3 regions of the Allobosea sp. AK1 genome follow, and region 2 is predicted to be linked to each of the others. Evidence: riboswitches for the same ligand, from Rfam matches in the RefSeq annotation. Region 2 holds a riboswitch; each other region holds the start of a gene.
What was found. Region 2 has a riboswitch for thiamine pyrophosphate ahead of thiO (glycine oxidase ThiO). Riboswitches for the same ligand answer to the same signal wherever they lie in the genome.
Positions count from the first base shown of each region.

Region 1 (7,232 bases), 1.6 Mb from region 2:
CCCCCGGCCGCGCGTCCGCAGCCCGAGCGCCCGGCGATGCCGCGTGAGGTGCCTGCTGCGCCTCGCCCCGCGCCGAATGCCGCGCCATCTCCCCGGGAGGCCCCGGCCGCCCGCCCGACAGCGCCACGCCCGCCGGCCGAGCCGACTGCGCCGACGCCACCGCGCGCTGCTCCCAAACCTTCCGCACCTCCGGCTGCCGCGCCGCCGGCAGCCGCGCCGCGTGGCGGCCCGGCTGTTCCGCCCTCGGCTGCGCCGACCCAGCCCCGCCCGCCGGGAACGCCGCCTGCGACGGCGCCGGCCGCTCCGTCCCAGCCCGGTGCCGGCGCACCGCCCTCTGCGGTTCCGCGTGGTGGTCCGTCGGTTCCGCCTTCGGCTGCGCCGACCCAGCCCCGCCCGCCGGGAACACCGCCTGCGACGGCGCCGGCCGCTCCGTCCCAGCCCGGTGCCGGCGCGCCGCCCTCTGCGGTTCCGCGTGGCGGCCCGGCCGTTCCGCCTTCGGCTGCGCCGGACCGGCAGCGCCCGCCGGCCGCAGCGCCGCAGCCAGGTGCTCCCGTCCAGCCGGATGCGACCGTTCCGACGCCGCCTGCAGGGACGGCCCCGACGCGGCCGTCGCGCCCGGCTCCGGGAACACCTCCGGCCGGGACGCCGGGCGCTCCGGCTCCTGCACAGCCGGGCGCCGCAGTCCCGACGCCGCCCGCCGGTGCCGCGCCGGTCCAGCCGGGACGCACGGCTCCCGGCATGCCTTCCGGGGGAGCGCCAGGTACGGCTGCTCCCGCGCAGCCGGGCGCCGCTCCGGGCCAGCCGCCAGCCGGACCTCCCGGCCAGCCGCCCCAGCGTGAGGGCCGCCGCGGCGGCATCTCGCCGGGCGTGGCCGGTGCGATCGGCCTCGGCGCCGGCGTCATCGGTGGCATCATGGCGACGCAGGGCGCCGAGCGCTTCGACGACATCCGTCGCGAGCGGCGGGAGCAGCGCGAGGGCGACCTCACCATCATCCGCGAGCCTGGCCGCACCATCATCCGCGACGATGACGGCCGCGCCATCATCCGCCGCGACGAGGACCAGCGCTTCCGCGATCTCGGCTGGCAGGGCCGCTCCGAACGCCGTGGCGACGAGAACCGCACGATCTTCGAGCGCCCCGACGGCACACGGATCGTCACCGTCACGGACGAGCAGGGCCGGTTGATCCGCCGCACCCGCATCGACCGCGACAACCGCGAGGTGATCATCATCGACAACACGCTGCGCGACCGTCCGGGGCGCTTTGCCGACGATGTCGTCGTGCTGCCGCCGCCGCCGCTGCCGATCCCGCGCGAGCGCTATATCGTCGATGCGGACCAGGCCGACGAGGACCTGATCTACGAGACGATCATCGCCCCGCCGATCGCCGCGATTCCGCGCCGCTACACGCTGGACGAGGTCCGCTACTCGCCGGATCTGCGCGCCCGCATGCGCAGCGTCGATATCGATACGATTAATTTCGATACCGGCTCCTGGCAGGTGGGGCAGGATCAGGCGCGCCGCCTTTCGGTGATCGCGGATTCGGTGAAGCGCGCGCTGCAGCGCTCGCCCAACGAGGTCTTCCTCGTCGAGGGCCACACCGACGCTGTCGGCGCCGATATTGACAACCTCTCGCTCTCCGACCGCCGGGCGCAGTCGGTCGCGGAGATCCTGACGCGCGACTTCCAGATCCCGCCGGAAAACCTGACGACCCAGGGCTATGGAGAGCAGTACCTGAAGCTGAACACGCAGGAGGCTTCCCGCGAGAACCGGCGCGTCACGCTCCGGCGCATCACGCCGCTGCTCAACGGCCAGAACCAGTGACACCCGGGCGGGGCGGCTTTCCAGGCAGCCCCGCTCTTCCGCAGGCGCAGGGAACACCCGTTCCCTGCGCCTGTTTCATTTGCGGAGGACAGAGCATTTTCGAGCGAGGTGGGCACCGGTTCGCGTGAAGAAAATGCGACAAGCAATGGTCCAGGCCGAAGGGAGATGCCGCCATGAGAAAGTTCGTTCCGGTTCTGGCTGGATTACTGGCCGCCAGCCTGCCTGGTGCAGTGCCGGTGCAGGCCCAGACGGTATCGCCTCCGGCCAGGCCGCAGGCTCCCGGCGTGCCGCCGGCGCCGCGATCGGGGGAGGCGGCTCGTCCGACGACGCCCAACACTGTGGCGCCCCGCGACGAAAAGCGCGGTACCGGCGAGGACAAGGCGCAGGTCCGGCCCGAGCGTGATCCGCCGATGCCCAAGCCGGTGCCCTCGATCATCGCACCTTGAGCAACCGGGTTGAGGATTTGGTAGGGTTGCCCGGCTAGGGTGCCCGCCATGAGCGACACCGTTTCCCTTGCCCAGAGCATCGTCACGATGCAGGCCGCCTCGACCCAGCAGGCGCTGTCCGTCGAGATGCTCAGGCAGAATGCGCAGGCCGATCAGGCTCTGGTCGCCATGCTCCAGCAGAGCGCCGAGCAGACGCAAGCCGCGCTGCCGGCCGGGCAGGGCACGCTGGTCGACCTGACTGTCTGAGCCCTCCGTCCTATCCGACCAGACCTTTGCACAGCCCGTTGCCAAGCGGCGGCGCTGCGCCTAACCTCGTCTGCGTTCCGAGGGGTGCCCGCAAGGGCTGAGACGGCTTTCGAAGCTGAACCCATCGAACCTGATCCGGGTCATACCGGCGGAGGGACTGGAACGCGGTGCAGCCTTGGCCTGCACCCGCATCACAGCGCTTGAACCGCTTCGACGCCGGATCTCCTGACCTGTACCAAGGAGGAGATCCCCTTATGAATGCCCACGCAAAACCCCAGAAGAACAGCGTCAAGACCGCTCCCCAGAGCGTGACGACCGGGCCGATCATCGGCTCGCGCAAGATCTATGTCGCGGCGCCCGAGCATCCCGAGATGCGCGTGCCCTTCCGCGAGGTCGTGCTGACGACCGATGCCGAGCCGCCGGTACGGCTCTACGATCCGTCTGGGCCCTTCACCGAGACCGATGCGAAGATCGATCTCAATGCCGGCCTCAATCAGCCGCGCCGCGCCTGGCTCGATGCGCGTGGCTTCCAGACTGTGCCCGGGCGCGCTGTGACGGCCGCCGATAACGGCTATATCAGCGAAGCGCAGCTCGTTCCCGCCTGTCCGGCTGAGCGTCCGATCCTCGAGGCGAAGCCAGGGCAGATGACGACGCAATACGAGTTCGCGAAGGCCGGCATCGTCACCCCCGAGATGATCTATGTCGCGCATCGCGAGAATCTCGGCCGGGCCGCCATGCTGGAGGGCGCGCGCGAACGCCATGCCGATGGCGAGAGCTTCGGCGCCAATGTACCGGAATTCGTCACGCCGGAATTCGTCCGCGACGAGATCGCGCGCGGCCGAGCGATCATCCCCGCGAATATCAACCACCCCGAGCTGGAGCCGATGGCGATCGGCCGGAATTTCCTGGTCAAGATCAACGCCAATATCGGCAATTCCGCCGTGACCTCCGGCGCGGCCGAGGAGGTCGAGAAGCTGGTCTGGGCGATCCGCTGGGGCGCCGACACGGTGATGGACCTCTCCACCGGCCGCAACATCCACAACATCCGCTCCTGGATCCTCAGGAATTCGCCGGTCCCGATCGGCACCGTGCCGATCTACCAGGCGCTGGAGAAGGTCGGCGGCGATCCGATCAAGCTCGACTGGGAGGTGTTCAAGGACACGCTGATCGAGCAGGCCGAGCAGGGCGTCGACTATTTCACCATCCATGCCGGCGTCAGATTGCCTTATGTCCCGCTGACTGCATCGCGGGTCACCGGCATCGTCTCGCGCGGCGGCTCGATCATGGCGCGCTGGTGTCTGGCGCATCACAAGGAGAGCTTCCTCTACGAGCGCTTCGACGAGATCTGCGAGATCATGCGCCGCTACGACGTCTCGTTCTCGCTCGGCGACGGCCTGCGGCCCGGCTCGATCGCCGATGCCAATGACCGCGCCCAGTTCGCCGAACTGGAGACGCTAGGGGAACTCACCAAGATCGCCTGGGACAAGGGCTGCCAGGTGATGATCGAGGGTCCCGGCCATGTGCCGATGCACAAGATCAAGGAGAACATGGACAAGCAATTGCGCGAATGCGGCGAGGCACCGTTCTACACGCTTGGACCGCTGACCACCGACATCGCGCCGGGCTACGACCACATCACCTCGGGCATCGGCGCGGCGATGATCGGCTGGTATGGCTGTGCCATGCTTTGCTACGTCACGCCGAAGGAGCATCTGGGTCTTCCGAACCGCGACGACGTCAAGACCGGCGTCATCACCTACCGGATCGCGGCCCATGCTGCCGATCTCGCCAAGGGCCATCCGGCCGCGAAGATCCGGGACGACGCGGTCAGCCGCGCCCGTTTCGACTTCCGCTGGGAGGACCAGTTCAACCTGGCGCTCGACCCCGACACGGCGCGCGAATTCCATGACGAGACCCTGCCGAAGGACGCCCACAAGGTCGCGCATTTCTGCTCGATGTGCGGCCCGAAATTCTGCTCGATGAAGATCACGCAGGATTTGCGCGCCGAGGTGCTGGCCATGGGTGAAAACGAGCGCAAGGCGCTGGAGGCGCTTGCAGACGAGGGTATGGCCGCCAAGTCGAAGGAATTCCTCGACAAGGGCGGCAGCATCTATCTACCTGCGGCAGAATGAGCGCTTTCAGTGAAAAGCTCGACGCCGCCGGCGTCGCATCGATCCTCGCGCGGGTGGCAGAACGCCGCCCGCGCGTCCATTGCCTGACCAATACGGTGGCGCAGAACGTCACCGCCAACATGCTGCTGGCTTTCGGGGCGATGCCCTCGATGGCCGGTCACCCCGACGAGGTCGCGGCCGTCGCGGCGGGCGCGGGCGCGATCCTGATCAATCTCGGCACGATCAGCCCGGAGGGCGAGCGGGCCATCCCGAAGCTCCTGGCCGTGGCTCAGGAGCACCGCATTCCACTGGTGCTCGACCCCGTCTTCGTCGAGCTCTCACCCCTGAGATTGCGGCTGGTCGGCGACGTCCTGGCATCGTTCGACGTGCTGGTGCGCGGCAATGCCACCGAAATGGCCGTGCTGGAGCCACTTTTCGTACCGAAGCGGGATATCGTGCGCGTCACCACCGGCGCGGTCGACCGGATCGAGACCGAAGGCCGGAGCCTGTCGCTGGCGCATGGCCATGCGTGGATGACGAAGGTCACCGGCCTCGGCTGCGCATCGAGCGCGCTGGTCGCGGCTTGCCGGGCGGTCGAGCCTGACCCGATGATCGCGGCGGCGGCGGCACTCACGGCCTATGGTATCGCCGGCGAGATCGCGGCCGAACGGGCCGCCGGGCCCGGCAGCTTCGCGATGCATCTGATCGATGCGCTCGCCGGGCTCGACGAGGTCTCGCTCGCGGCCCGGATGAGTTGAAGCCACCGCTGTCATCCCGCACGCGCTGCGGCACGAGAGTGCTGCTGCGCAGATGCGGGACCGTCCGCAGGAAAAGGCGCCCTCTCGGGCAGGGCGCGCGCTTGAAAGGCGCCCTCTCGTCACGCGGTCCCGTGTCTGCGCAGCGGCATTTCATGCCGCAGCGCGCACGGGATGACAGCGCTCTATGGCGGTGCTCTGCCGCGCTATTGCGTCGGCGTCAGCGAGAGCGGCGCAGGCTTCGGGCGTGGCCTCGGCTTGGTCGCGGCGGCCTTCGGCTCGGTGTTGAGGCCGAGCCGGGCGCGCAGCGAGGCGGCCCGCGCCTCGGTGACCCGCGCGCCGCAGAAGCCGAACTGGCCCTCGCGCTGGAAATCCCGGCAGATCATCTCGCGCTCGGCCGAGAAGCCGGCCTGCTCGCGCGCGAGCACGCGCTGCTCGATGGCGTCGGACTTGGCGGTCAGCGTCCGGTAGCCCTCGCGCACGGCGCGCTCGGCGACGCCGCGCGCGCGCTCGATCTCCTTGGCCTGCCCTGAAACCACGCGCGCATCGGGCCCCCACAGCCCGCGCGGGTCGATCCGGCATTGCGCGGCCTGGACGACGCAAGGCTCCGTCGGCTCGACCACGAGGAAGGCGCCGTCGAGCACGTCGAAGACGATCGGGCAGATCGGCGCCTCCAGCCGGTAACGCGGCACGCCGGCCGGGCGCCCGAGCGCCGTGACGGGGAGAGGCGCGTCGCCGAAGGAGACGGCGCAGGGCTCGACGAGGTTCGTGCTCTGGAAACCGTCGAGATTGAGCTTGAGGCCATAGCCCGTCGCCGTCTTCGAGAACACCGCCTCGCCGTGATGGCCGTGGCGGTGCAGGGTCTTGCCGATGATGGCATCCTCGCCGGCGACCTTGATGGCGGGCATGCTGGGTGGGCGCGGCGCTGCCGGGGCGCCGGGCCGGGAGGGCGCGGCCTGCTGGGTTCCGGGCGCGTTGAACGGCTGGGCGCCGGGCAGTTGCAGTGGCTGCGCATGCGCCACGGTTGCGGCCGTGGCGAGGGCTATCGAGGCCAGGATAAGGCGCATCGGTCGAGTCATGGCGGCCCAGTGAAGCCTGAACGGCCTTTCTGCATGCAGGCGCGAGCCGGGTTAGACAAGGACGGGAAGGCCACACCCGGCCGGAAAGCGCGTTTCGCGGGCAGCCCGGCCGGTGCTCCCCGTTGCTTAATCGGCTCGCCTGTCTTGCAAGGGGTGGAACACCCTCACTATATACGCCGCCAAGGGGCGGTTTAACCACCGTCAAACGTGGAATGCCGGTTTCGTTCGCCGCTGAAGCGGGGGCGATCCGGTCCATGGGCCGGCAGGCGACGGACAACCGTCGCAGGTCGGCGATCTGCTCAATCGAAAGGGATCCCATCCATGGGTAAAGTCATTGGTATCGACCTCGGCACGACCAACAGCTGCGTTGCAGTGATGGAAGGCTCGACGCCCAAGGTCATCGAGAATTCGGAAGGCGCGCGCACCACGCCATCCATCGTCGCCATCACGGATGACGGCGAACGCCTTGTCGGCCAGCCTGCGAAGCGCCAGGCCGTCACCAACCCGGAGCGCACCTTCTTCGCGATCAAGCGCCTCATCGGCCGGACCTTCGACGATCCGATGACGCAGAAGGACCTGAAGCTCGTTCCCTACAAGATCAAGAAGGCCTCCTCGGGCGATGCCTGGGTCGAAGCCGACGGCAAGGACTATTCGCCGTCGCAGATCTCGGCCTTCACGCTGACCAAGATGAAGGAGACGGCGGAGGCCTATCTCGGCCAGCCCGTCACTCAGGCCGTCATCACGGTTCCCGCTTATTTCAACGACGCCCAGCGC
Region 1 is NZ_VFMG01000001.1:2,771,487-2,778,718, forward strand. It holds gene FHT98_RS26745 (OmpA family protein) at 739-1,821, shown strand; gene FHT98_RS13710 (hypothetical protein) at 1,995-2,267, shown strand; gene FHT98_RS13715 (hypothetical protein) at 2,316-2,513, shown strand; TPP riboswitch at 2,584-2,688, shown strand; gene thiC (phosphomethylpyrimidine synthase ThiC) at 2,768-4,645, shown strand; gene FHT98_RS13725 (hydroxyethylthiazole kinase) at 4,642-5,382, shown strand; gene FHT98_RS13730 (hypothetical protein) at 5,586-6,446, opposite strand; gene dnaK (molecular chaperone DnaK) at 6,780-7,232, shown strand, end outside.
Region 1: another riboswitch for thiamine pyrophosphate. It lies ahead of thiC (phosphomethylpyrimidine synthase ThiC); the one in region 2 lies ahead of thiO (glycine oxidase ThiO).

Region 2 (7,232 bases):
CGACCTCGGTCTCGGGCCGGTCCTTGACGCGCAACTGCACCAGCTTGACGCCGAGCGGCAGCATCCGCTCCAGCCAGTCGGCGCTGTCGAAGATGGGGTAGAACGGATCGAGCTTCATGCGGGAGCGATCTTTCAGGCCAGGAAGGCTTTGCCCATGACGGGCGTGGAGGGAGCGGCCATGTCGCGCGCCTCGATCGGCTGCGCGGCAAAAGCCTGACGACCGGCGCGGATGGCGAGCGAGAAGGCCTCCGCCATCGCGGCGGGGTCGCCCGCCTTGGCGACTGCGGTATTGAGCAGGATGCCGTCATAACCCATCTCCATCGCCTGCGCGGCATGGGACGGCAGGCCGATGCCGGCATCGACGACAAGCGGCACATCCGGGAAATGCTGGCGCAGGCTGCGCAGGCCATAGGGGTTGTTGAGCCCCCTGCCCGACCCGATCGGCGCACCCCATGGCATCAACACCTCGCAGCCGGCATCGAGCAGGCGCCCGCCGACCACGAGATCCTCGGTCGTGTAGGGAAAGACCTTGAAGCCGTCATCGGCGAGAATGCGTGCGGCCTCGACCAGCGCGATCACGTCCGGCTGGAGCGTGTCGTCCTCGCCGATCACCTCGAGCTTGATCCAGTCGGTACCGAAGACCTCGCGCGCCATCTGCGCCGTGGTCACCGCCTCCTTGACGGTGTGGCAGCCGGCCGTGTTCGGCAGAACCCTGACGCCGAGCTCGCGGATCAGCGCCCAGAAGGCCTGGCCGGCGCCCCCGGAGGATTCCCGCCGCAGCGAAACGGTGACGACCTCGGCGCCCGAGCGCTTCACCGCCTCGGCCAGGATCGTGGGCGACGGATATTGCGCCGTGCCGAGGAACAGCGGGTTCTGCGGCTCGAAGCCATAGAAGGATGCCATCTCAGCCTCCTTGCATCGGCGCGACGATCTCGATGCGATCGCCTTCGCTCAGGGCCGTTTCGGCGCGCTTGCGGGCCGGCACGAAATCGCCGTTCACCGCAGTCGCGACGATGCGGCCGCCGAAGCCCAGCTCCGCCAGCGCCTCGGCCAGCGTCTTCGCCGCGACGTCCTGCGGGGCGCCGTTAAGCAGCAAGGTCATGCAGCATCTCCGGTGTTGCTTGCGGGTTCAGCACGGCCTCAGCCGCCATCCGCGCCATGGCGGGGCTGAGCAGGAAGCCGTGGCGGTAGAGCCCGTTGACATGGATCACCCGGCCGCGACGCGTCAGCCGCGGCAGGTTGTCGGGAAAGGCCGGGCGGGCATCGGTTCCGATCTCGACCACCTCGGCCTCGGCGAAAGCGGGATGCAGCGCATAGGCGGCGCCCAGCAGTTCCAGCATGGCGCGAGCGGAGATGCGACGCCGCTCGCCGCTCTCGATCATCGTCGCACCGACCATGAAGAGCCCGTCCACGCGCGGGACGATGTAGAGCGGAATGCGCGGATGCAGCAGCCGGACCGGGCGCGACAGGCTGATATCGTCGCTGCGCAGCAGCAGCATCTCGCCCTTGACGCCGCGCAGGTCCGGCAGGACATCACGCGCCGCCAGCCCCCGGCAATCGAGGACGATATCGGCATCGAGATCGACGGGCTCGACGGCGCTGTCGAAATGGATTGTGCCGCCGTTCGCGACGAGGCGCTCGGCCAGTACGGCGATGGCTTCACGCGGATCGAGATGTCCTTCACGCGCAAAGAACAGGCCGCGCGAAAACCGTCCGGCGAGATCGGGCTCGATCACGGCGACCGCATCGCCATCGATCTCCTCGAAATGGCTCGTGCGCTGCCCGAAGCGGCGCAATTCCGAACGATCCCGGCTCGGCGCGACCACGAGCGTGCCGTTGCGGACGACACCGCCGGCATGGCGCTCCCACCAGTCGGCCGCCTGCTGGCCGAGCCGGATCACCGGCTCCTCGGCGCTCTCGCCCTCGCACCACGGCGCCAGCATGCCGCCGGCATACCAGGAGCAGGCTTCGGCGCCGATGCGCGGACCGCGCTCATGGACCGTGACCTGCGCGCCGCGCGCCAACAGTTCGGTGGCGCAGGCCAGGCCGACGACACCAGCGCCGACCACCGCGACCTTCAGGCTGGAATGAGGGCGTTCTGCCGTCATGCTCTTCCCTGCTCCCGGGAAGGCAGCGGCCTGGGGCGCGAACAGGATGTCTGCGAACCGAAGACCGTTCCCTTCGCCGGCATTACCCGGATCAGGTACGATGGGTTGGCGCTGACCACGCCTCTCAGCCTCTCGGCACCCCAACGGACAGGCTCAATCTAGTGGCTGCCCGACAGTGGAGCAAGACGAGCCAATGCAGGGCTCCTGTGCAGCAGCTTTAGCCCGCAGCAGCAATCCGTGCCGCTTGGCCTCTCCATTACCAACGGAGTGCTCTATGATCGGCTTCGCGTGCATGCACAGGCGAAGCGAAGGAAGTTGCCGACGAGGCTTGTCAAACGGCTCTGCAATCGGGCATAGAGCCTCTCGCCGGAGACGTGGCCGAGAGGCTGAAGGCACTCGTTTGCTAAATGAGCATACCCCACAAGGGTATCGAGGGTTCGAATCCCTCCGTCTCCGCCACTCTTTTTTCTGCCCTTCCTTCGTTCGCTTGAACTTGAATTCGCACGCGGTTGCGGCGCACGGACGTGTGCACTCTCATGCATCGGCGAGCGTCCGGTCGGACCTTGTGCATCGCTGCGGCGATCTCCCATCCCGGCAGGTGCGCTGGTCGGCGGCTGGATTGGGTCGTCGCGATCAAGCAGGGCCGCCTACCGGCGATGCCGACACCGCAAGCGCGAGGGCCTCACCAGGTTTCCTTGACCGTTTCCATCGCGACATTGGTCGAGGTGTTCGCGACATGGGGCAGGTTCGAGATCTTCTCGCCCAGCACGGCCCGATAGCGCCGGATATCCGGCGTGCGGATCTTGAGAAGGTAGTCGAAGCGCCCCGCGATCATGTGGCACTCCTCGACCTCCCTGATTTTCTTGACCTCCTCGTTGAATTTCGTCAGCGCCTTTTCCGTGGTGTCGGACAGCTTGACCTCGGCGAAGGCGATGTGATCGAGCTTCAGCTTCGCCGGGTTAAGCGTTGCCCGGAAGCCCTCGATATAGCCGTCGTCGACAAGCCGGCGGAACCGGATCTGGCAGGGCGTCTTGGAGAGGCCGATCCGCGCGCCAAGCTCGGCGATCGAGATCCGGCCGTCCTCCCTGAGCACGTCGAGGATCTTGCGATCCAGCGCGTCCAGATCGCCTTCGATCGGCATTTCCTTAGGCTTCTTCACTTGCAATCCTCAAATCTGAAGTCTGAACGGACTGCAGGATAACAAAATTTAGACCGCCTGAGAATCGCGCTCATGATAAGCTCCCGCGCAAAGAACGGGAGAGGGTATCGCCCCCGGCCCGTCGCGTTCGAACCCGCCGGGACAAGCCATGAGCCAAGCCACCGCTGCCGCCGCCAACACCGCCTCCAGCCCGGCGCCTTTCGAGGGCTTCGCTCCACCGATCCGCGAGCAGTCGGCGCTGCGCCAGGCGATCACCGCCGCCTATCGCCGGCCTGAAACGGAGTGCCTGCCCCCGCTGCTGGAAGCGGCGAAGCTGGCGCCAGCGAGCAAGCAGGAGATCGCGCGCACGGGGCGCAAGCTGATCGAAGCGCTGCGGGCCAAACACAAGGGCACCGGCGTCGAGGGTCTGGTCCAGGAATACTCGCTCTCCAGCCAGGAGGGCGTCGCGCTGATGTGCCTCGCCGAGGCGCTGCTGCGCATCCCGGATACCGCAACGCGCGACGCGCTGATCCGCGACAAGATCGCCGATGGCGACTGGAAGTCCCATGTCGGCGGCGGCAAGTCGCTCTTCGTCAATGCCGCGACCTGGGGCCTCGTCGTGACCGGCAAGCTGACCTCCACCGTGAATGATCGCAGCCTGGCCGCTGCCCTGACGCGCCTCATCGCTCGCGCGGGCGAGCCGGTGATCCGGCGTGGCGTCGACATGGCCATGCGGATGATGGGCGAGCAGTTCGTCACCGGCGAGACGATCGACGAGGCGCTGAAGCGCGCTCGGCCACTGGAGGCGCGCGGCTTCCGTTATTCCTACGACATGCTCGGCGAGGCCGCGACCACCGCAGCCGATGCCGCCCGCTACTATCGCGATTACGAGAACGCGATCCACGCCATCGGCCGGGCCGCGAACGGGCGCGGTGTGTTTGAAGGCCCAGGCATCTCGATCAAGCTCTCGGCCCTGCATCCGCGCTATAGCCGCGCGCAGGCCGGCCGGGTGATGAGCGAATTGCTGCCGCTCGTGCGCGAGCTCGCGCTGATCGCCAAGAGCTATGATATCGGCCTCAATATCGATGCCGAGGAGGCGGACCGGCTGGAGCTCTCGCTCGACCTGCTGGAGGCGCTGAGCTTCGATAACGCGCTGCAGGGCTGGAACGGCCTCGGCTTCGTGGTGCAGGCCTATGGCAAGCGCTGCCCCTTCGTTCTCGACTGGATCATCGATCTTGCCCGCCGCTCCGGCCGGCGCATGATGGTGCGCCTCGTCAAGGGCGCCTATTGGGATGCCGAGATCAAGCGCGCCCAGGTCGACGGGCTCGCCGATTTCCCGGTCTATACCCGCAAGGTCCATACCGACGTCGCCTATGTCGCCTGCGCCCGCAAGCTCCTGGCAGCTCCCGACGCGATCTTCCCGCAATTCGCGACGCATAACGCCCAGACGCTGGCGACGATCTACCACCTCGCCGGCACCGACTTTGCCGTCGGGAAGTACGAGTTCCAGTGCCTGCACGGCATGGGCGAGCCGCTCTATGACGAGGTCGTCGGCAAGGACAATCTCGACCGGCCCTGCCGCATCTATGCGCCGGTCGGCACCCATGAGACGCTGCTCGCCTATCTCGTGCGGCGCCTGCTGGAAAACGGCGCGAACTCCTCCTTCGTCAACCGCATCTCCGATCCGAGCGTGACCATCGACTCGCTCGTCGCCGACCCCGTCGACGTGGTCGAGGCGATGCCGGTCATCGGCAGGCTGCACGACCAGATCGCGCTGCCGGCCGATCTCTACGGCGCCGACCGCGCCAATTCTGGGGGTATCGACCTCTCCAACGAGGCGGCTTTGGCCGAGCTCGCGAGCAATCTCACTGCCACGGTCGGGCAGAACTGGCATGCCGTGCCGCTGCTGGCGGATAACTCCACCGCCGGCACGACGCGACCGGTCCTGAATCCGGCGGATCATTCCGACATCGTCGGGCAGGTCACCGAGCTTGCCGTCGAGGATGCCGCCAGGATCGCCCATCTCGCCGCCGAGGGCGGCAAGGCCTGGGCCGCCGTGCCCCCGGCCGAACGTGCCGCCTGCCTCGACCGCGCCGCCGACCTCATGCAGGCGCGCATCGAGACGCTGATGGGCATCGCCATGCGCGAGGCCGGCAAATCGGCTGCCAACGCGATCAGCGAGGTGCGCGAGGCCATCGACTTCCTGCGCTATTATGCCGACCAGGCGCGCAAGACGCTGGGCCCGGCGCATGCGCCGCTCGGGCCGATCGTCTGCATCAGCCCGTGGAACTTCCCGTTGGCGATCTTCACCGGGCAGGTCGCGGCGGCGCTGGTCGCGGGCAACGCGGTGATGGCCAAGCCCGCGGGCGTCACCCCGATCATCGCGCATGAGAGCGTCAAGATCCTGCATGAGGCCGGCGTCCCGCGCGGCGCCCTGCAGTTCACGCCGGGCAGCGGGCGCCTCGGCGCCGCTCTGGTCGGCGCGGCGGAGACGGCGGGCGTGATGTTCACCGGCTCGACCGAGGTCGCGCGCGGCATCCAGGCCCAGTTGGCGGAGCGCCTCTCGGCCGAGGGCAAGCCGATCCCGCTGATCGCCGAGACCGGCGGCCAGAACGGCATGATCGTCGATTCCTCGGCGCTGGCCGAGCAGGTCGTCGCCGACGTCATCGCCTCGGCCTTCGACAGCGCCGGCCAGCGCTGCTCGGCCCTGCGCGTGCTCTGCCTGCAGCAGGACATCGCCGACCGCACGCTGCACATGCTGCAGGGCGCGCTCAAGGAACTCACCATCGGCCGCACCGACAAGCTCAGTGTGGATATCGGCCCGGTGATCAGCGAGGGTGCCCAGCGAGAAATCGACGAGCATGTCGCGCGCATGCGCGGCCTCGGCCGCAAGGTCGAGCAGCTCCCGCTGCCGGAGGCCGCCGCGAAGGGCACCTTCGTGCCGCCGACCATCGTCGAATTGAAGAGCCTGAGCGACCTGAAGCGCGAGGTCTTTGGGCCGGTCCTGCACGTCATCCGCTATGAGCGCGAGGACCTCGACAAGCTGATCGACGAGGTCAACGGCTCCGGCTACGGCCTGACCTTCGGCCTGCACACGCGATTGGACGAGACGATCGCCCATGTCACAAGCCGCATCAAGGCGGGCAATCTCTATGTGAACCGCAACATCATCGGCGCCGTCGTCGGCGTGCAGCCCTTCGGCGGCCGTGGCCTCTCCGGCACCGGGCCGAAGGCCGGCGGGCCGCTCTATATCGGGCGCCTTGTGCGCAAGGCGCCGGTGCCGCCCCAGCACAGCTCGGTCCATATCGATCCGGCGCTGCTCGAATATGCCGCCTGGCTCGCGAGCAAGGGGCTGAAGGCGGAAGCGGATGCCGCCCGCGAGACCGGCGGCCATTCGGCGCTGGGCTTGCATGTCGAGCTGGCCGGCCCGGTCGGCGAGCGCAATCTCTACGCCCTGCATCCGCGCGGCCGCATCCTGCTCGTGCCGCAGACGGAAGCCGGCCTCCATCGGCAGGTCGCGGCGGCGCTGGCGACCGGCAACCAGCTCGTCATCGACGCGGCCTCCGGGTTGAAGGCAGCGCTGTCGGGGCTGCCGGCTGCGGTGGAAACCCGCATCGGCTGGACCTCGGACTGGGAGGCCGACGGCCCGTTCTCGGGCGCGCTGGTCGAGGGCGACACCCAGCGGATCGGCGAGGTGAACCGCCGGATCGCCGGGCTTTCCGGCCCGCTCGTGCTGGTCCAGGCGGCGAGCACGGAGGAACTGAAGCGCGATCCCGATGCCTATTGCCTGAACTGGCTACTGGAAGAGGTCTCGACCTCGATCAACACCACGGCCGCCGGGGGCAACGCGAGCCTGATGACGATCGGCTGAAGCTCCCGGAGACGGAAACCGCTCGAGCCGGCCCGGCCGTGGGCATCATCTCCCACGGCCTGCCGGACGGTCAGCCGCTCAGCAGAAGCTCGACCAGTCGCCTGGTGCTGTTGAC
Region 2 is NZ_VFMG01000001.1:4,365,679-4,372,910, reverse strand. It holds gene FHT98_RS21040 (thiamine phosphate synthase) at 1-118, opposite strand, end outside; gene FHT98_RS21035 (thiazole synthase) at 133-903, opposite strand; gene thiS (sulfur carrier protein ThiS) at 905-1,102, opposite strand; gene thiO (glycine oxidase ThiO) at 1,086-2,081, opposite strand; TPP riboswitch at 2,160-2,261, opposite strand; tRNA gene FHT98_RS21020 (tRNA-Ser) at 2,477-2,567, shown strand; gene FHT98_RS21015 (Lrp/AsnC family transcriptional regulator) at 2,791-3,249, opposite strand; gene putA (trifunctional transcriptional regulator/proline dehydrogenase/L-glutamate gamma-semialdehyde dehydrogenase) at 3,416-7,117, shown strand; gene FHT98_RS21005 (LuxR C-terminal-related transcriptional regulator) at 7,188-7,232, opposite strand, start outside.

Region 3 (7,232 bases), 910 kb from region 2:
GTCGCGGGCGCCGCGACGAGGCAGGAGAGGGCAAGCATGAGGAAGGCGCGCAGCGCAGACATGGGGATCAGCCTTTCGAGAAGCGGTGCAGGACGCGACGCTCGATCAGGCGCACGGCCTCGTAGAGCAGCATTCCAAGGGCGGTGATGACGATGAAGAGCGCGAAGATCAGGCTCGAATCCATTACGCTCTGTGCGGCGATGATCGAGGCGCCGAGCCCGATGCGCCCGCCGATGAACTCGCCGACGACCGCGCCGACCAAGGCCAGCACGACCGCGACGCGCAGGCCCGCCATGATCACGGGCAATGCCGACGGCAGCTTGAGCCGCAGCAGCGTCTGGAGGCGGCCGGCGCCGAGCATGCGGAAGAGCTCGCGCCTGGAAGCATCGACCTCGCTGATCCCCGTCAGCGTGTTCTCCATCAGCGGGAAGAAGCAGATCAGTGCGGTGATGACGACGGTCGGCGTCATGCCGAAGCCGAACCAGATGATGAAGAGCGGCCCGAGTGCGAGCTTGGGCACGAGCTGGCTTGCCAGCACATAGGGGCGCAGCAGGCGGCTGAGCGCCGGGAATTCCGCCAGCAGGATGCCGACACCAAGTCCGACGACGGCGCCGATGCCGAGACCGAGCGCCATCTCGGCGGCGGTCATCGCCAGATGCGGCCAGAGCCTGCCGGTCGCGATCTCGCTCCACAGCGTCGCGAGCACGCTGGACGGCGCAGGCAGGACGAGCGGCGACAAGCCACCGAGCCGGCACCAGGCCTCCCAGCCGGCGAGCAGGGCGACGAGCAGCAGGAGAGAGGGCAGGCGCGCGATCATGCCGCCGGCCTCCGATTGACGGCCGCCGCGCCGTCCATGGCGTCGCGCAAGCCGCGGCAGGCGGCGATGAAGCCGGGCGCATAGCGCATGTCGCGATGGCGCGGGCGGACGAGCTCGATCCGGCGCACATGCGTCACGCGGCCGGCCGCCATCACCGCGACTTTGTCGGCGAGATAGACGGCCTCGCCGATATCATGCGTGACGAAGAGTGCGGTCGTGCCGTTGAGCGCGCAGAGGCGCAGCAGGTCGTCCTGCAATTCCTCGCGCGTCAGGGCATCGAGCGCAGCGAAGGGCTCGTCGAGCAGCAGCAGATCGGGATTGCCGACCAGAGCGCGGGCGACCGCGACGCGGCTCTGCTGGCCGCCGGACAGTTCGGCCGGGCGGCGCGTGGCGAAATCCGCGAGGCCGACACGCTCCAGCAGGTCGAGCGCGGCATCCTTGTCGGCGATGGTGGGGCGGCGCTTCAGCGAGATCGGCAGCAGCACGTTGTCCAGCGCGCTCAGCCAGTCGAGCAGGGTCGGCGCCTGGAAGACGAAGCCGGCGTGTGGGCTCGGCCCGGCCAGTGCCTCGCCGCCGATGCGGATCGCGCCTTCGCTCGGCATCAGCAGGCCGGCTGCAAGCTTGAGCAAGGTGGTCTTGCCGCAGCCGCTGCGGCCGAGCAGGCAATGGATCTCGCCGCGCGGGATCGTCCAGTCGATCGCATCGACAACGGCTGGGCCGGTCGCGTCGTAGCGATAACTGGTACGTTCGATCGTGACGAAACCGGTTTTGGTGGGGTCAGTCGACATAGGGCGCAAACCCCTCTGCCGCGGCTTCCGCCGATTGCTCGATCTCGGTGAAGGTGACGAGGTCGAGCAGGCTGAAGCGCCCGTCATGGTGCCAGCCCGCCTCCGGCGCGGTCATGCGGCCGAGTGGGGCGATGCGGCTGACACCGATTGCGCCAAGCTGTTCGGAAAGCCGGAACAGCCGCTCGGGCGAGGCTGCGATGCCGGCGGTCTGCAGGAAGCTGCGACAGGGGGCGACGAGGGCAGGGACATTGTCGAGGCTGTCGATCGCGACCAGCTTGAGCGTGCGGTTCAGGCCGGTCGGGCTCAGGGCTTCCGGCGTCTCGACATGGGCGACGCTCCAACTATCGGACAGCTCGCCGAGAAGTTCGGCGGTGCCATCCATCGCGCGCGCCTCCTGCGCGCCGCGCCATGCCGCGATCGACGCCGCTTCGCCCTGCGACAAGGCACGGCGCGGATGGCGGGAGGAGAGGGTCGCCAGTTCCTGCGCGACATGGCGCGCGAACTCGGCCGGGCTGACCCGCCCGCCCCGCTCGACGAAGAGCATCTGCGGCGAGTAGCAGCCCTGCTGTTCGTAGCGGGCCACATCATGCGCCGCGAGCCTGGCCAGCGCAGGCGCCTTGCGGCTGTCGAGCGCTTCGCACGCCACAACACCGAAGCCGATCTTGTGGCCATGCGGCAGGAAGCGCGTGGTGATCGGCAGCTTCGCGCGCAGCGCCGTCAAGGTTTCGTTGCCGCCATAGGCCATGACGGTATCGGCCTCGCGCAGGAAGATCGGCTCGGCCGCCGCCTCGCCGCCCTTCCACCAGGTGATGGCGAGGCATTCGCCGATTTCGGGGTCGATCTCTGCGAGCAGGCTCGCGAACCAGCCCGCCGTCAGCGGCTCGGCCGAGGCGAGCTTGCCGATGCTGCCGGCCTTGACCAGCAAGCCGCAGATCAGGCTCCAGAGCGAGAGCGCCGGCACGTTGCCGGCCCAGACGTGCAGCAGCAGTTCAGGGCCGTGGGCGCGCAGATAACCGCCCTTGGGCGTCGGCTGGAAGCCGTCGAGCATGACGGGATTGGCGAAATCCTCGGCCAGGAAGCGCAGGAGCTGGGGCTTGCGGAAGGTCTTGAGATAGCCGGTCAGGCCGAGCCGGACGGTCTCGCGGTCATAGCCGGTGACGATCGGTAGGAGATGCTCGGCCTTGCGGCGCAGCGGGTGTTGGCGGTCGAGCAGGCGCGCGATGGCGGCGTCGATCGCGGCGACGATGCGGGCCGTCTCCATCCGCTTCAGCCGGGCGCGGGCGCTGTCGCGGACATGCGCGCAGAGCGTTGCCGCCTGCGCTTCGTCCAGCTCGGGCAGCGCGATGGTCGCGCTCTCGCCCCAGGCGCTTTGGCTGACCTCGCGCCAGCGCAGCGCCTCGCGGTTCAGGCCCGGCAGATGGCCCGCATGCTCGATCACCTGGGTCAGCCTCGTGCTGCCGCGAGGAATTCGGCGACGGCGACCGAGCAGCCCTTCGAGGCCTCGCCATCGACGCGGCCGAGCAGCTTGAATCCGCCGGGCACGATCTCGCCGGCATCCTCGGTCAGGATTGCCGCGACGCAATTGAAATGGGCGAGGTCGTTATGGACGATCACGCCGCGCTGGCCGTCCGGCAGGTCCGCCCTGGTGAGGGGATCGACGACGCGGCTGCGGATCCAATGCGGGCCGGATTTCACGGAGGGGCAGACGGCGTTGCCGTCGTCATAGAGCTGCGAGCTGAGCTCGGTCATCCCGTACATGTTGATGCAGGACGCGCGCGGCACGCCGAAAGCGGCGCTGAGCCCGTCATAGAATTCGTCGGGCCCGAGTTCGCGCGACTGGCCCTTGAAGCCGCCGGTATCGAGGATGCGGCTGCCCTCCGGCAGGGCGAAGCGTCGGCCGCTCGCCGCGAGCGCGTCCAGCACGGGCACGAAGGAATAGCTCGCGCCGAGCAGGGCATAGGGCTCACCGCTTGTCTCAGCCTGCTCCAGTGCCGACAGAAGACCGTCGAGATCGAGCCCGGCGGCATCGATGAAGGTCTCGGAATCCGCCGTGCCGCATTCGCGCTTGGCGAGCGAGAGATAGGTGGCGAGCGAGGAATTCGGCAGCTCCGCCTCGTCGGGGAAGAGGATGCCCATGCGGATGCGCTCGCGGCCCTGCATGAAGCGCGCGCGGAAATTGACCAGCATCGAGCGCTTCCAGACGTCGAGCGTCGGATGGTAGCTGCGACCGCGGATGCCTTGCGTGGTGCCGCTGGTCATGAAGACGCGTTCGGCGGCTTCCGGCGGGCTGCAGCTCAGCGTCAGGTCCTTGAAGGCGGTGATCGGCACGGCCGGGATGTCGCGCCAGCGCTTCACGGAAAGAGGCGTGCGGCCGCGCTGCAGGCAGAAGCGCTTATAGGGCTCGTTGTTGCGGAACTGATAGGCGAAGACCTTGAGCGCCATCGCCTCGAACTCGGCTTCCGACGCATCGGGAAGCGCGATGAATGCCAGGAGCGCCGCGATGATCTCGGCTTGCGTCACTTGAAGCCACTCCGTTCGGACGCGCACGGCGAAGCCGGGGCGTCGATCGCTGGAGGATCACGAGCGCAAGCTGGAATCAGGGCCTCAAGGCCGCATGTCCCGCATCCCTACGCCGGTATGATCCGGATCAGGTTCGGAGGGTCACCGCGTTGCTTAAGGCTCGAAAGCCCAGCCGGCGGAATCTCAGCCTCCTAGCGAGGCCCCCCTGGGAACGGGAGCAGATGACGAGCGGCGGGCCTTGCTGTCAAGCGATAACGGAGCGGGGCGGGTATCCGTAAGGGGCTTGCCGAGAGAGCCCGGCATCTCCCGCTCAGCCGGCGATATCCCGGGCCATCCGCATGAGATACTGGCCGTAATCGCCCTTGGCGAGCTTCTCGCCGAGCCGTGTCAGCTGTGCCGTCGAGATCCAGCCCTGTCGTGCCGCGATCTCTTCGGGGCAGGCGATGCGCAGGCCCTGGCGGCTTTCGAGGGTCCGGACGAACTCGCCGGCTTCCAGCAGGCTGTCGGGCGTGCCGGTATCGAGCCAGGCGAAGCCGCGGCCCATCGATTCCACCGAGAGCTGGCCGCGCTCCAGATAGATCCGGTTGACGTCGGTGATTTCGAGCTCGCCGCGCGCCGAGGGCTTCAGCGACCGGGCGATCTCGACCACCTCGGCATCGTAGAAGTAAAGGCCGGTGACGGCCCAGCTCGACTTGGGAACCTCAGGCTTTTCCTCGATCGAAACCGCCTTGCCGGTCTGGTCGAAGGCGACGACGCCGTAACGCTCGGGATCGCGGACATGGTAGGCGAAGACCGTGGCGCCCTGCTCGCGCGCCTTGGCCCGCGCCATCATCGCGGGCAGGGAATGGCCATAGAACAGGTTGTCGCCGAGAACGAGGGCGGAGGGCTCGCCGGCGACGAAATCGGCGCCGATCAGGTAGGCCTGCGCCAGCCCGCCGGGATGCGGCTGCTCGGCATAGGTCAGGCTCATGCCCCAGTCCGAGCCGTCGCCGAGCAGGCGCTTGAAATGCGGCAGGTCGTGCGGCGTCGAGATGATCAGGACGTCGCGGATGCCGGCGAGCATCAGCGTCGAGAGCGGGTAGTAGATCATCGGCTTGTCGTAGACGGGCAGGAGCTGCTTCGACATCGCCAGCGTCATCGGGTGCAGCCGGGTGCCGGAACCGCCGGCCAGGATGATGCCTTTCATCGTTACCTCTGGTCCTTGGCCTGATCTTCGAGAAGTCGTGCGACGCAAGGCCGGAGCGAGCTTTGCCATTCCGGCAGCCGCACCTCATGGGCGAGCGCGAGCTTGCTGCAATCGAGCCGGGAATTGGCGGGCCGGCGCGCCGGCGTCGGATAATCGGCCGTGGCGATGCGCCCGACCCTGACCGGTGCGCCGCCATGCCGTTCGCGCTCGGCGAAGATCGCCTCGGCGACATCGGCCCAGACGGCCTCGCCCGCCGCGCTCATGTGGAACACGCCGCGCAGGTCCGCATCATCCGCCCGCGCAGTCAGGTTGCGCGCCACGGTGAAGATCGCATCGGCGATGTCGAGCGCGCTGGTCGGGCATCCCGCCTGGTCGGCGACGACGCCGACCTCGTCGCGCGTTTCGGCGAGGCGCAGCATCGTCTTGACGAAGTTCTTGCCGAAGGGGCTGTAGATCCAGGCCGTGCGCAGGATGGCGTGGTTGCCGGTCGCCGCCGCGACCGCCCGCTCGCCCGCGAGCTTGCTCGCGCCATAGGCCGAGATCGGGCCGGTCGCATCGTCTTCGCGATAGGGCCGGTCGAGCGCACCGTCGAAGACATAGTCGGTCGAGAGCTGGATCATGGGGATGCCCAACGCCGCTGCAGCACGCGCCGCTTCGCCGGCAGCCTCGCCGTTGACGCGCATGGCGAGTTCGGGCTCGCTCTCGGCCTGATCCACGGCGGTATAGGCGGCCGTGTTGACGATCACGTCGGGCCTCGCCGAACGCAGGGCCGGCGCGACTGTCTTCGGGACGGCCAGATCAAGGTCCGGTCGGCGCAGCGCGATGACCTCGACGCCGACGGGCACGCGCTCCAGCATGGCGCAGACGACCTGGCCGGTCCAACCGGTGACGGCGATGCGAAGTGTCATCAGTCGAAATACCGCAGCATCTCGGCGAGGCGCGGATGCTTGCGGTCCTTGTCGGAGAGGGTGAGGCCCGAGAGCGGCAGGCGCCAGTCGATGCCGAGCGCCGGGTCGTCGAAGGCAAGGCCGTGATCGTTCGCGGGCGCGTAAGGAGCGGTGACCTTGTAGAGTACCTCGGTATCCGGCTCGAGCGTGACGAAGCCATGGGCGAAGCCGATGGGGACGAGGAGCTGCCTCCAGTTCTCGACGGAGAGCTCAACCGCGACATGCTTGCCGAAGCTGGGCGATGAGGCCCGGATATCGACGGCGACATCGAGGATGCGCCCGCGCGTGACCCGCACCAGCTTGTCTTGCGCGAAAGGCGCCGACTGGAAATGCAGGCCGCGCAGCGTTCCGACCGGGGCCGACAGAGACTGATTGTCCTGAACGAAATCGAGATCGAGCCCGGCCTCGGCAAAGGCGTTGCGGCTCCAGGTTTCCGAGAAGAAACCGCGATGGTCGCCGAACTTCTTCGGCGTGATGATCTTGACGGCGGGGATCGCCGTGTCTTCGACGTTCAGCATGTTTTCCCCCGCTCAGGCCGCGCCGAGGCGTTCGCCGCGATAGGTGCCGGAACGGATGTCGCCCCACCATGTCGGATTGGCGAGATACCATTCGACCGTGCGGCGCAGGCCCGTCTCAAAGGTCTCCTTCGGTGTCCAGTCAAGCTCGCGGCCGATCTTGCCGGCGTCGATCGCATAGCGTGCATCATGGCCCGGTCGGTCGGTGACATAGCTGATCAGACGTTCGCGCGGACCCTTCGAGTCGGGTCGGAGTTCGTCGAGGAGGGCGCAGATGGTCTTCACCACCTCGATATTGGTCTTCTCGTTATGGCCGCCGATATTGTAGCTCTCGCCCAGCTTACCGGTGGTCGCGACGGTGATTAGCGCATCGGCATGGTCGTCGACATAGAGCCAGTCGCGCACATTGAGCCCGTTACCGTAAACCGGCAGCTTCTTGCCCTCGAGCGCGTTGATGAT
Region 3 is NZ_VFMG01000001.1:3,456,686-3,463,917, forward strand. It holds gene FHT98_RS16830 (ABC transporter substrate-binding protein) at 1-62, opposite strand, end outside; gene FHT98_RS16835 (ABC transporter permease) at 68-817, opposite strand; gene FHT98_RS16840 (ABC transporter ATP-binding protein) at 814-1,605, opposite strand; gene FHT98_RS16845 (acyl-CoA reductase) at 1,595-3,043, opposite strand; gene FHT98_RS16850 (LuxE/PaaK family acyltransferase) at 3,049-4,125, opposite strand; TPP riboswitch at 4,212-4,342, opposite strand; gene rfbA (glucose-1-phosphate thymidylyltransferase RfbA) at 4,436-5,311, opposite strand; gene rfbD (dTDP-4-dehydrorhamnose reductase) at 5,314-6,219, opposite strand; gene rfbC (dTDP-4-dehydrorhamnose 3,5-epimerase) at 6,219-6,776, opposite strand; gene rfbB (dTDP-glucose 4,6-dehydratase) at 6,789-7,232, opposite strand, start outside.
Region 3: another riboswitch for thiamine pyrophosphate. It lies ahead of FHT98_RS16850 (LuxE/PaaK family acyltransferase); the one in region 2 lies ahead of thiO (glycine oxidase ThiO).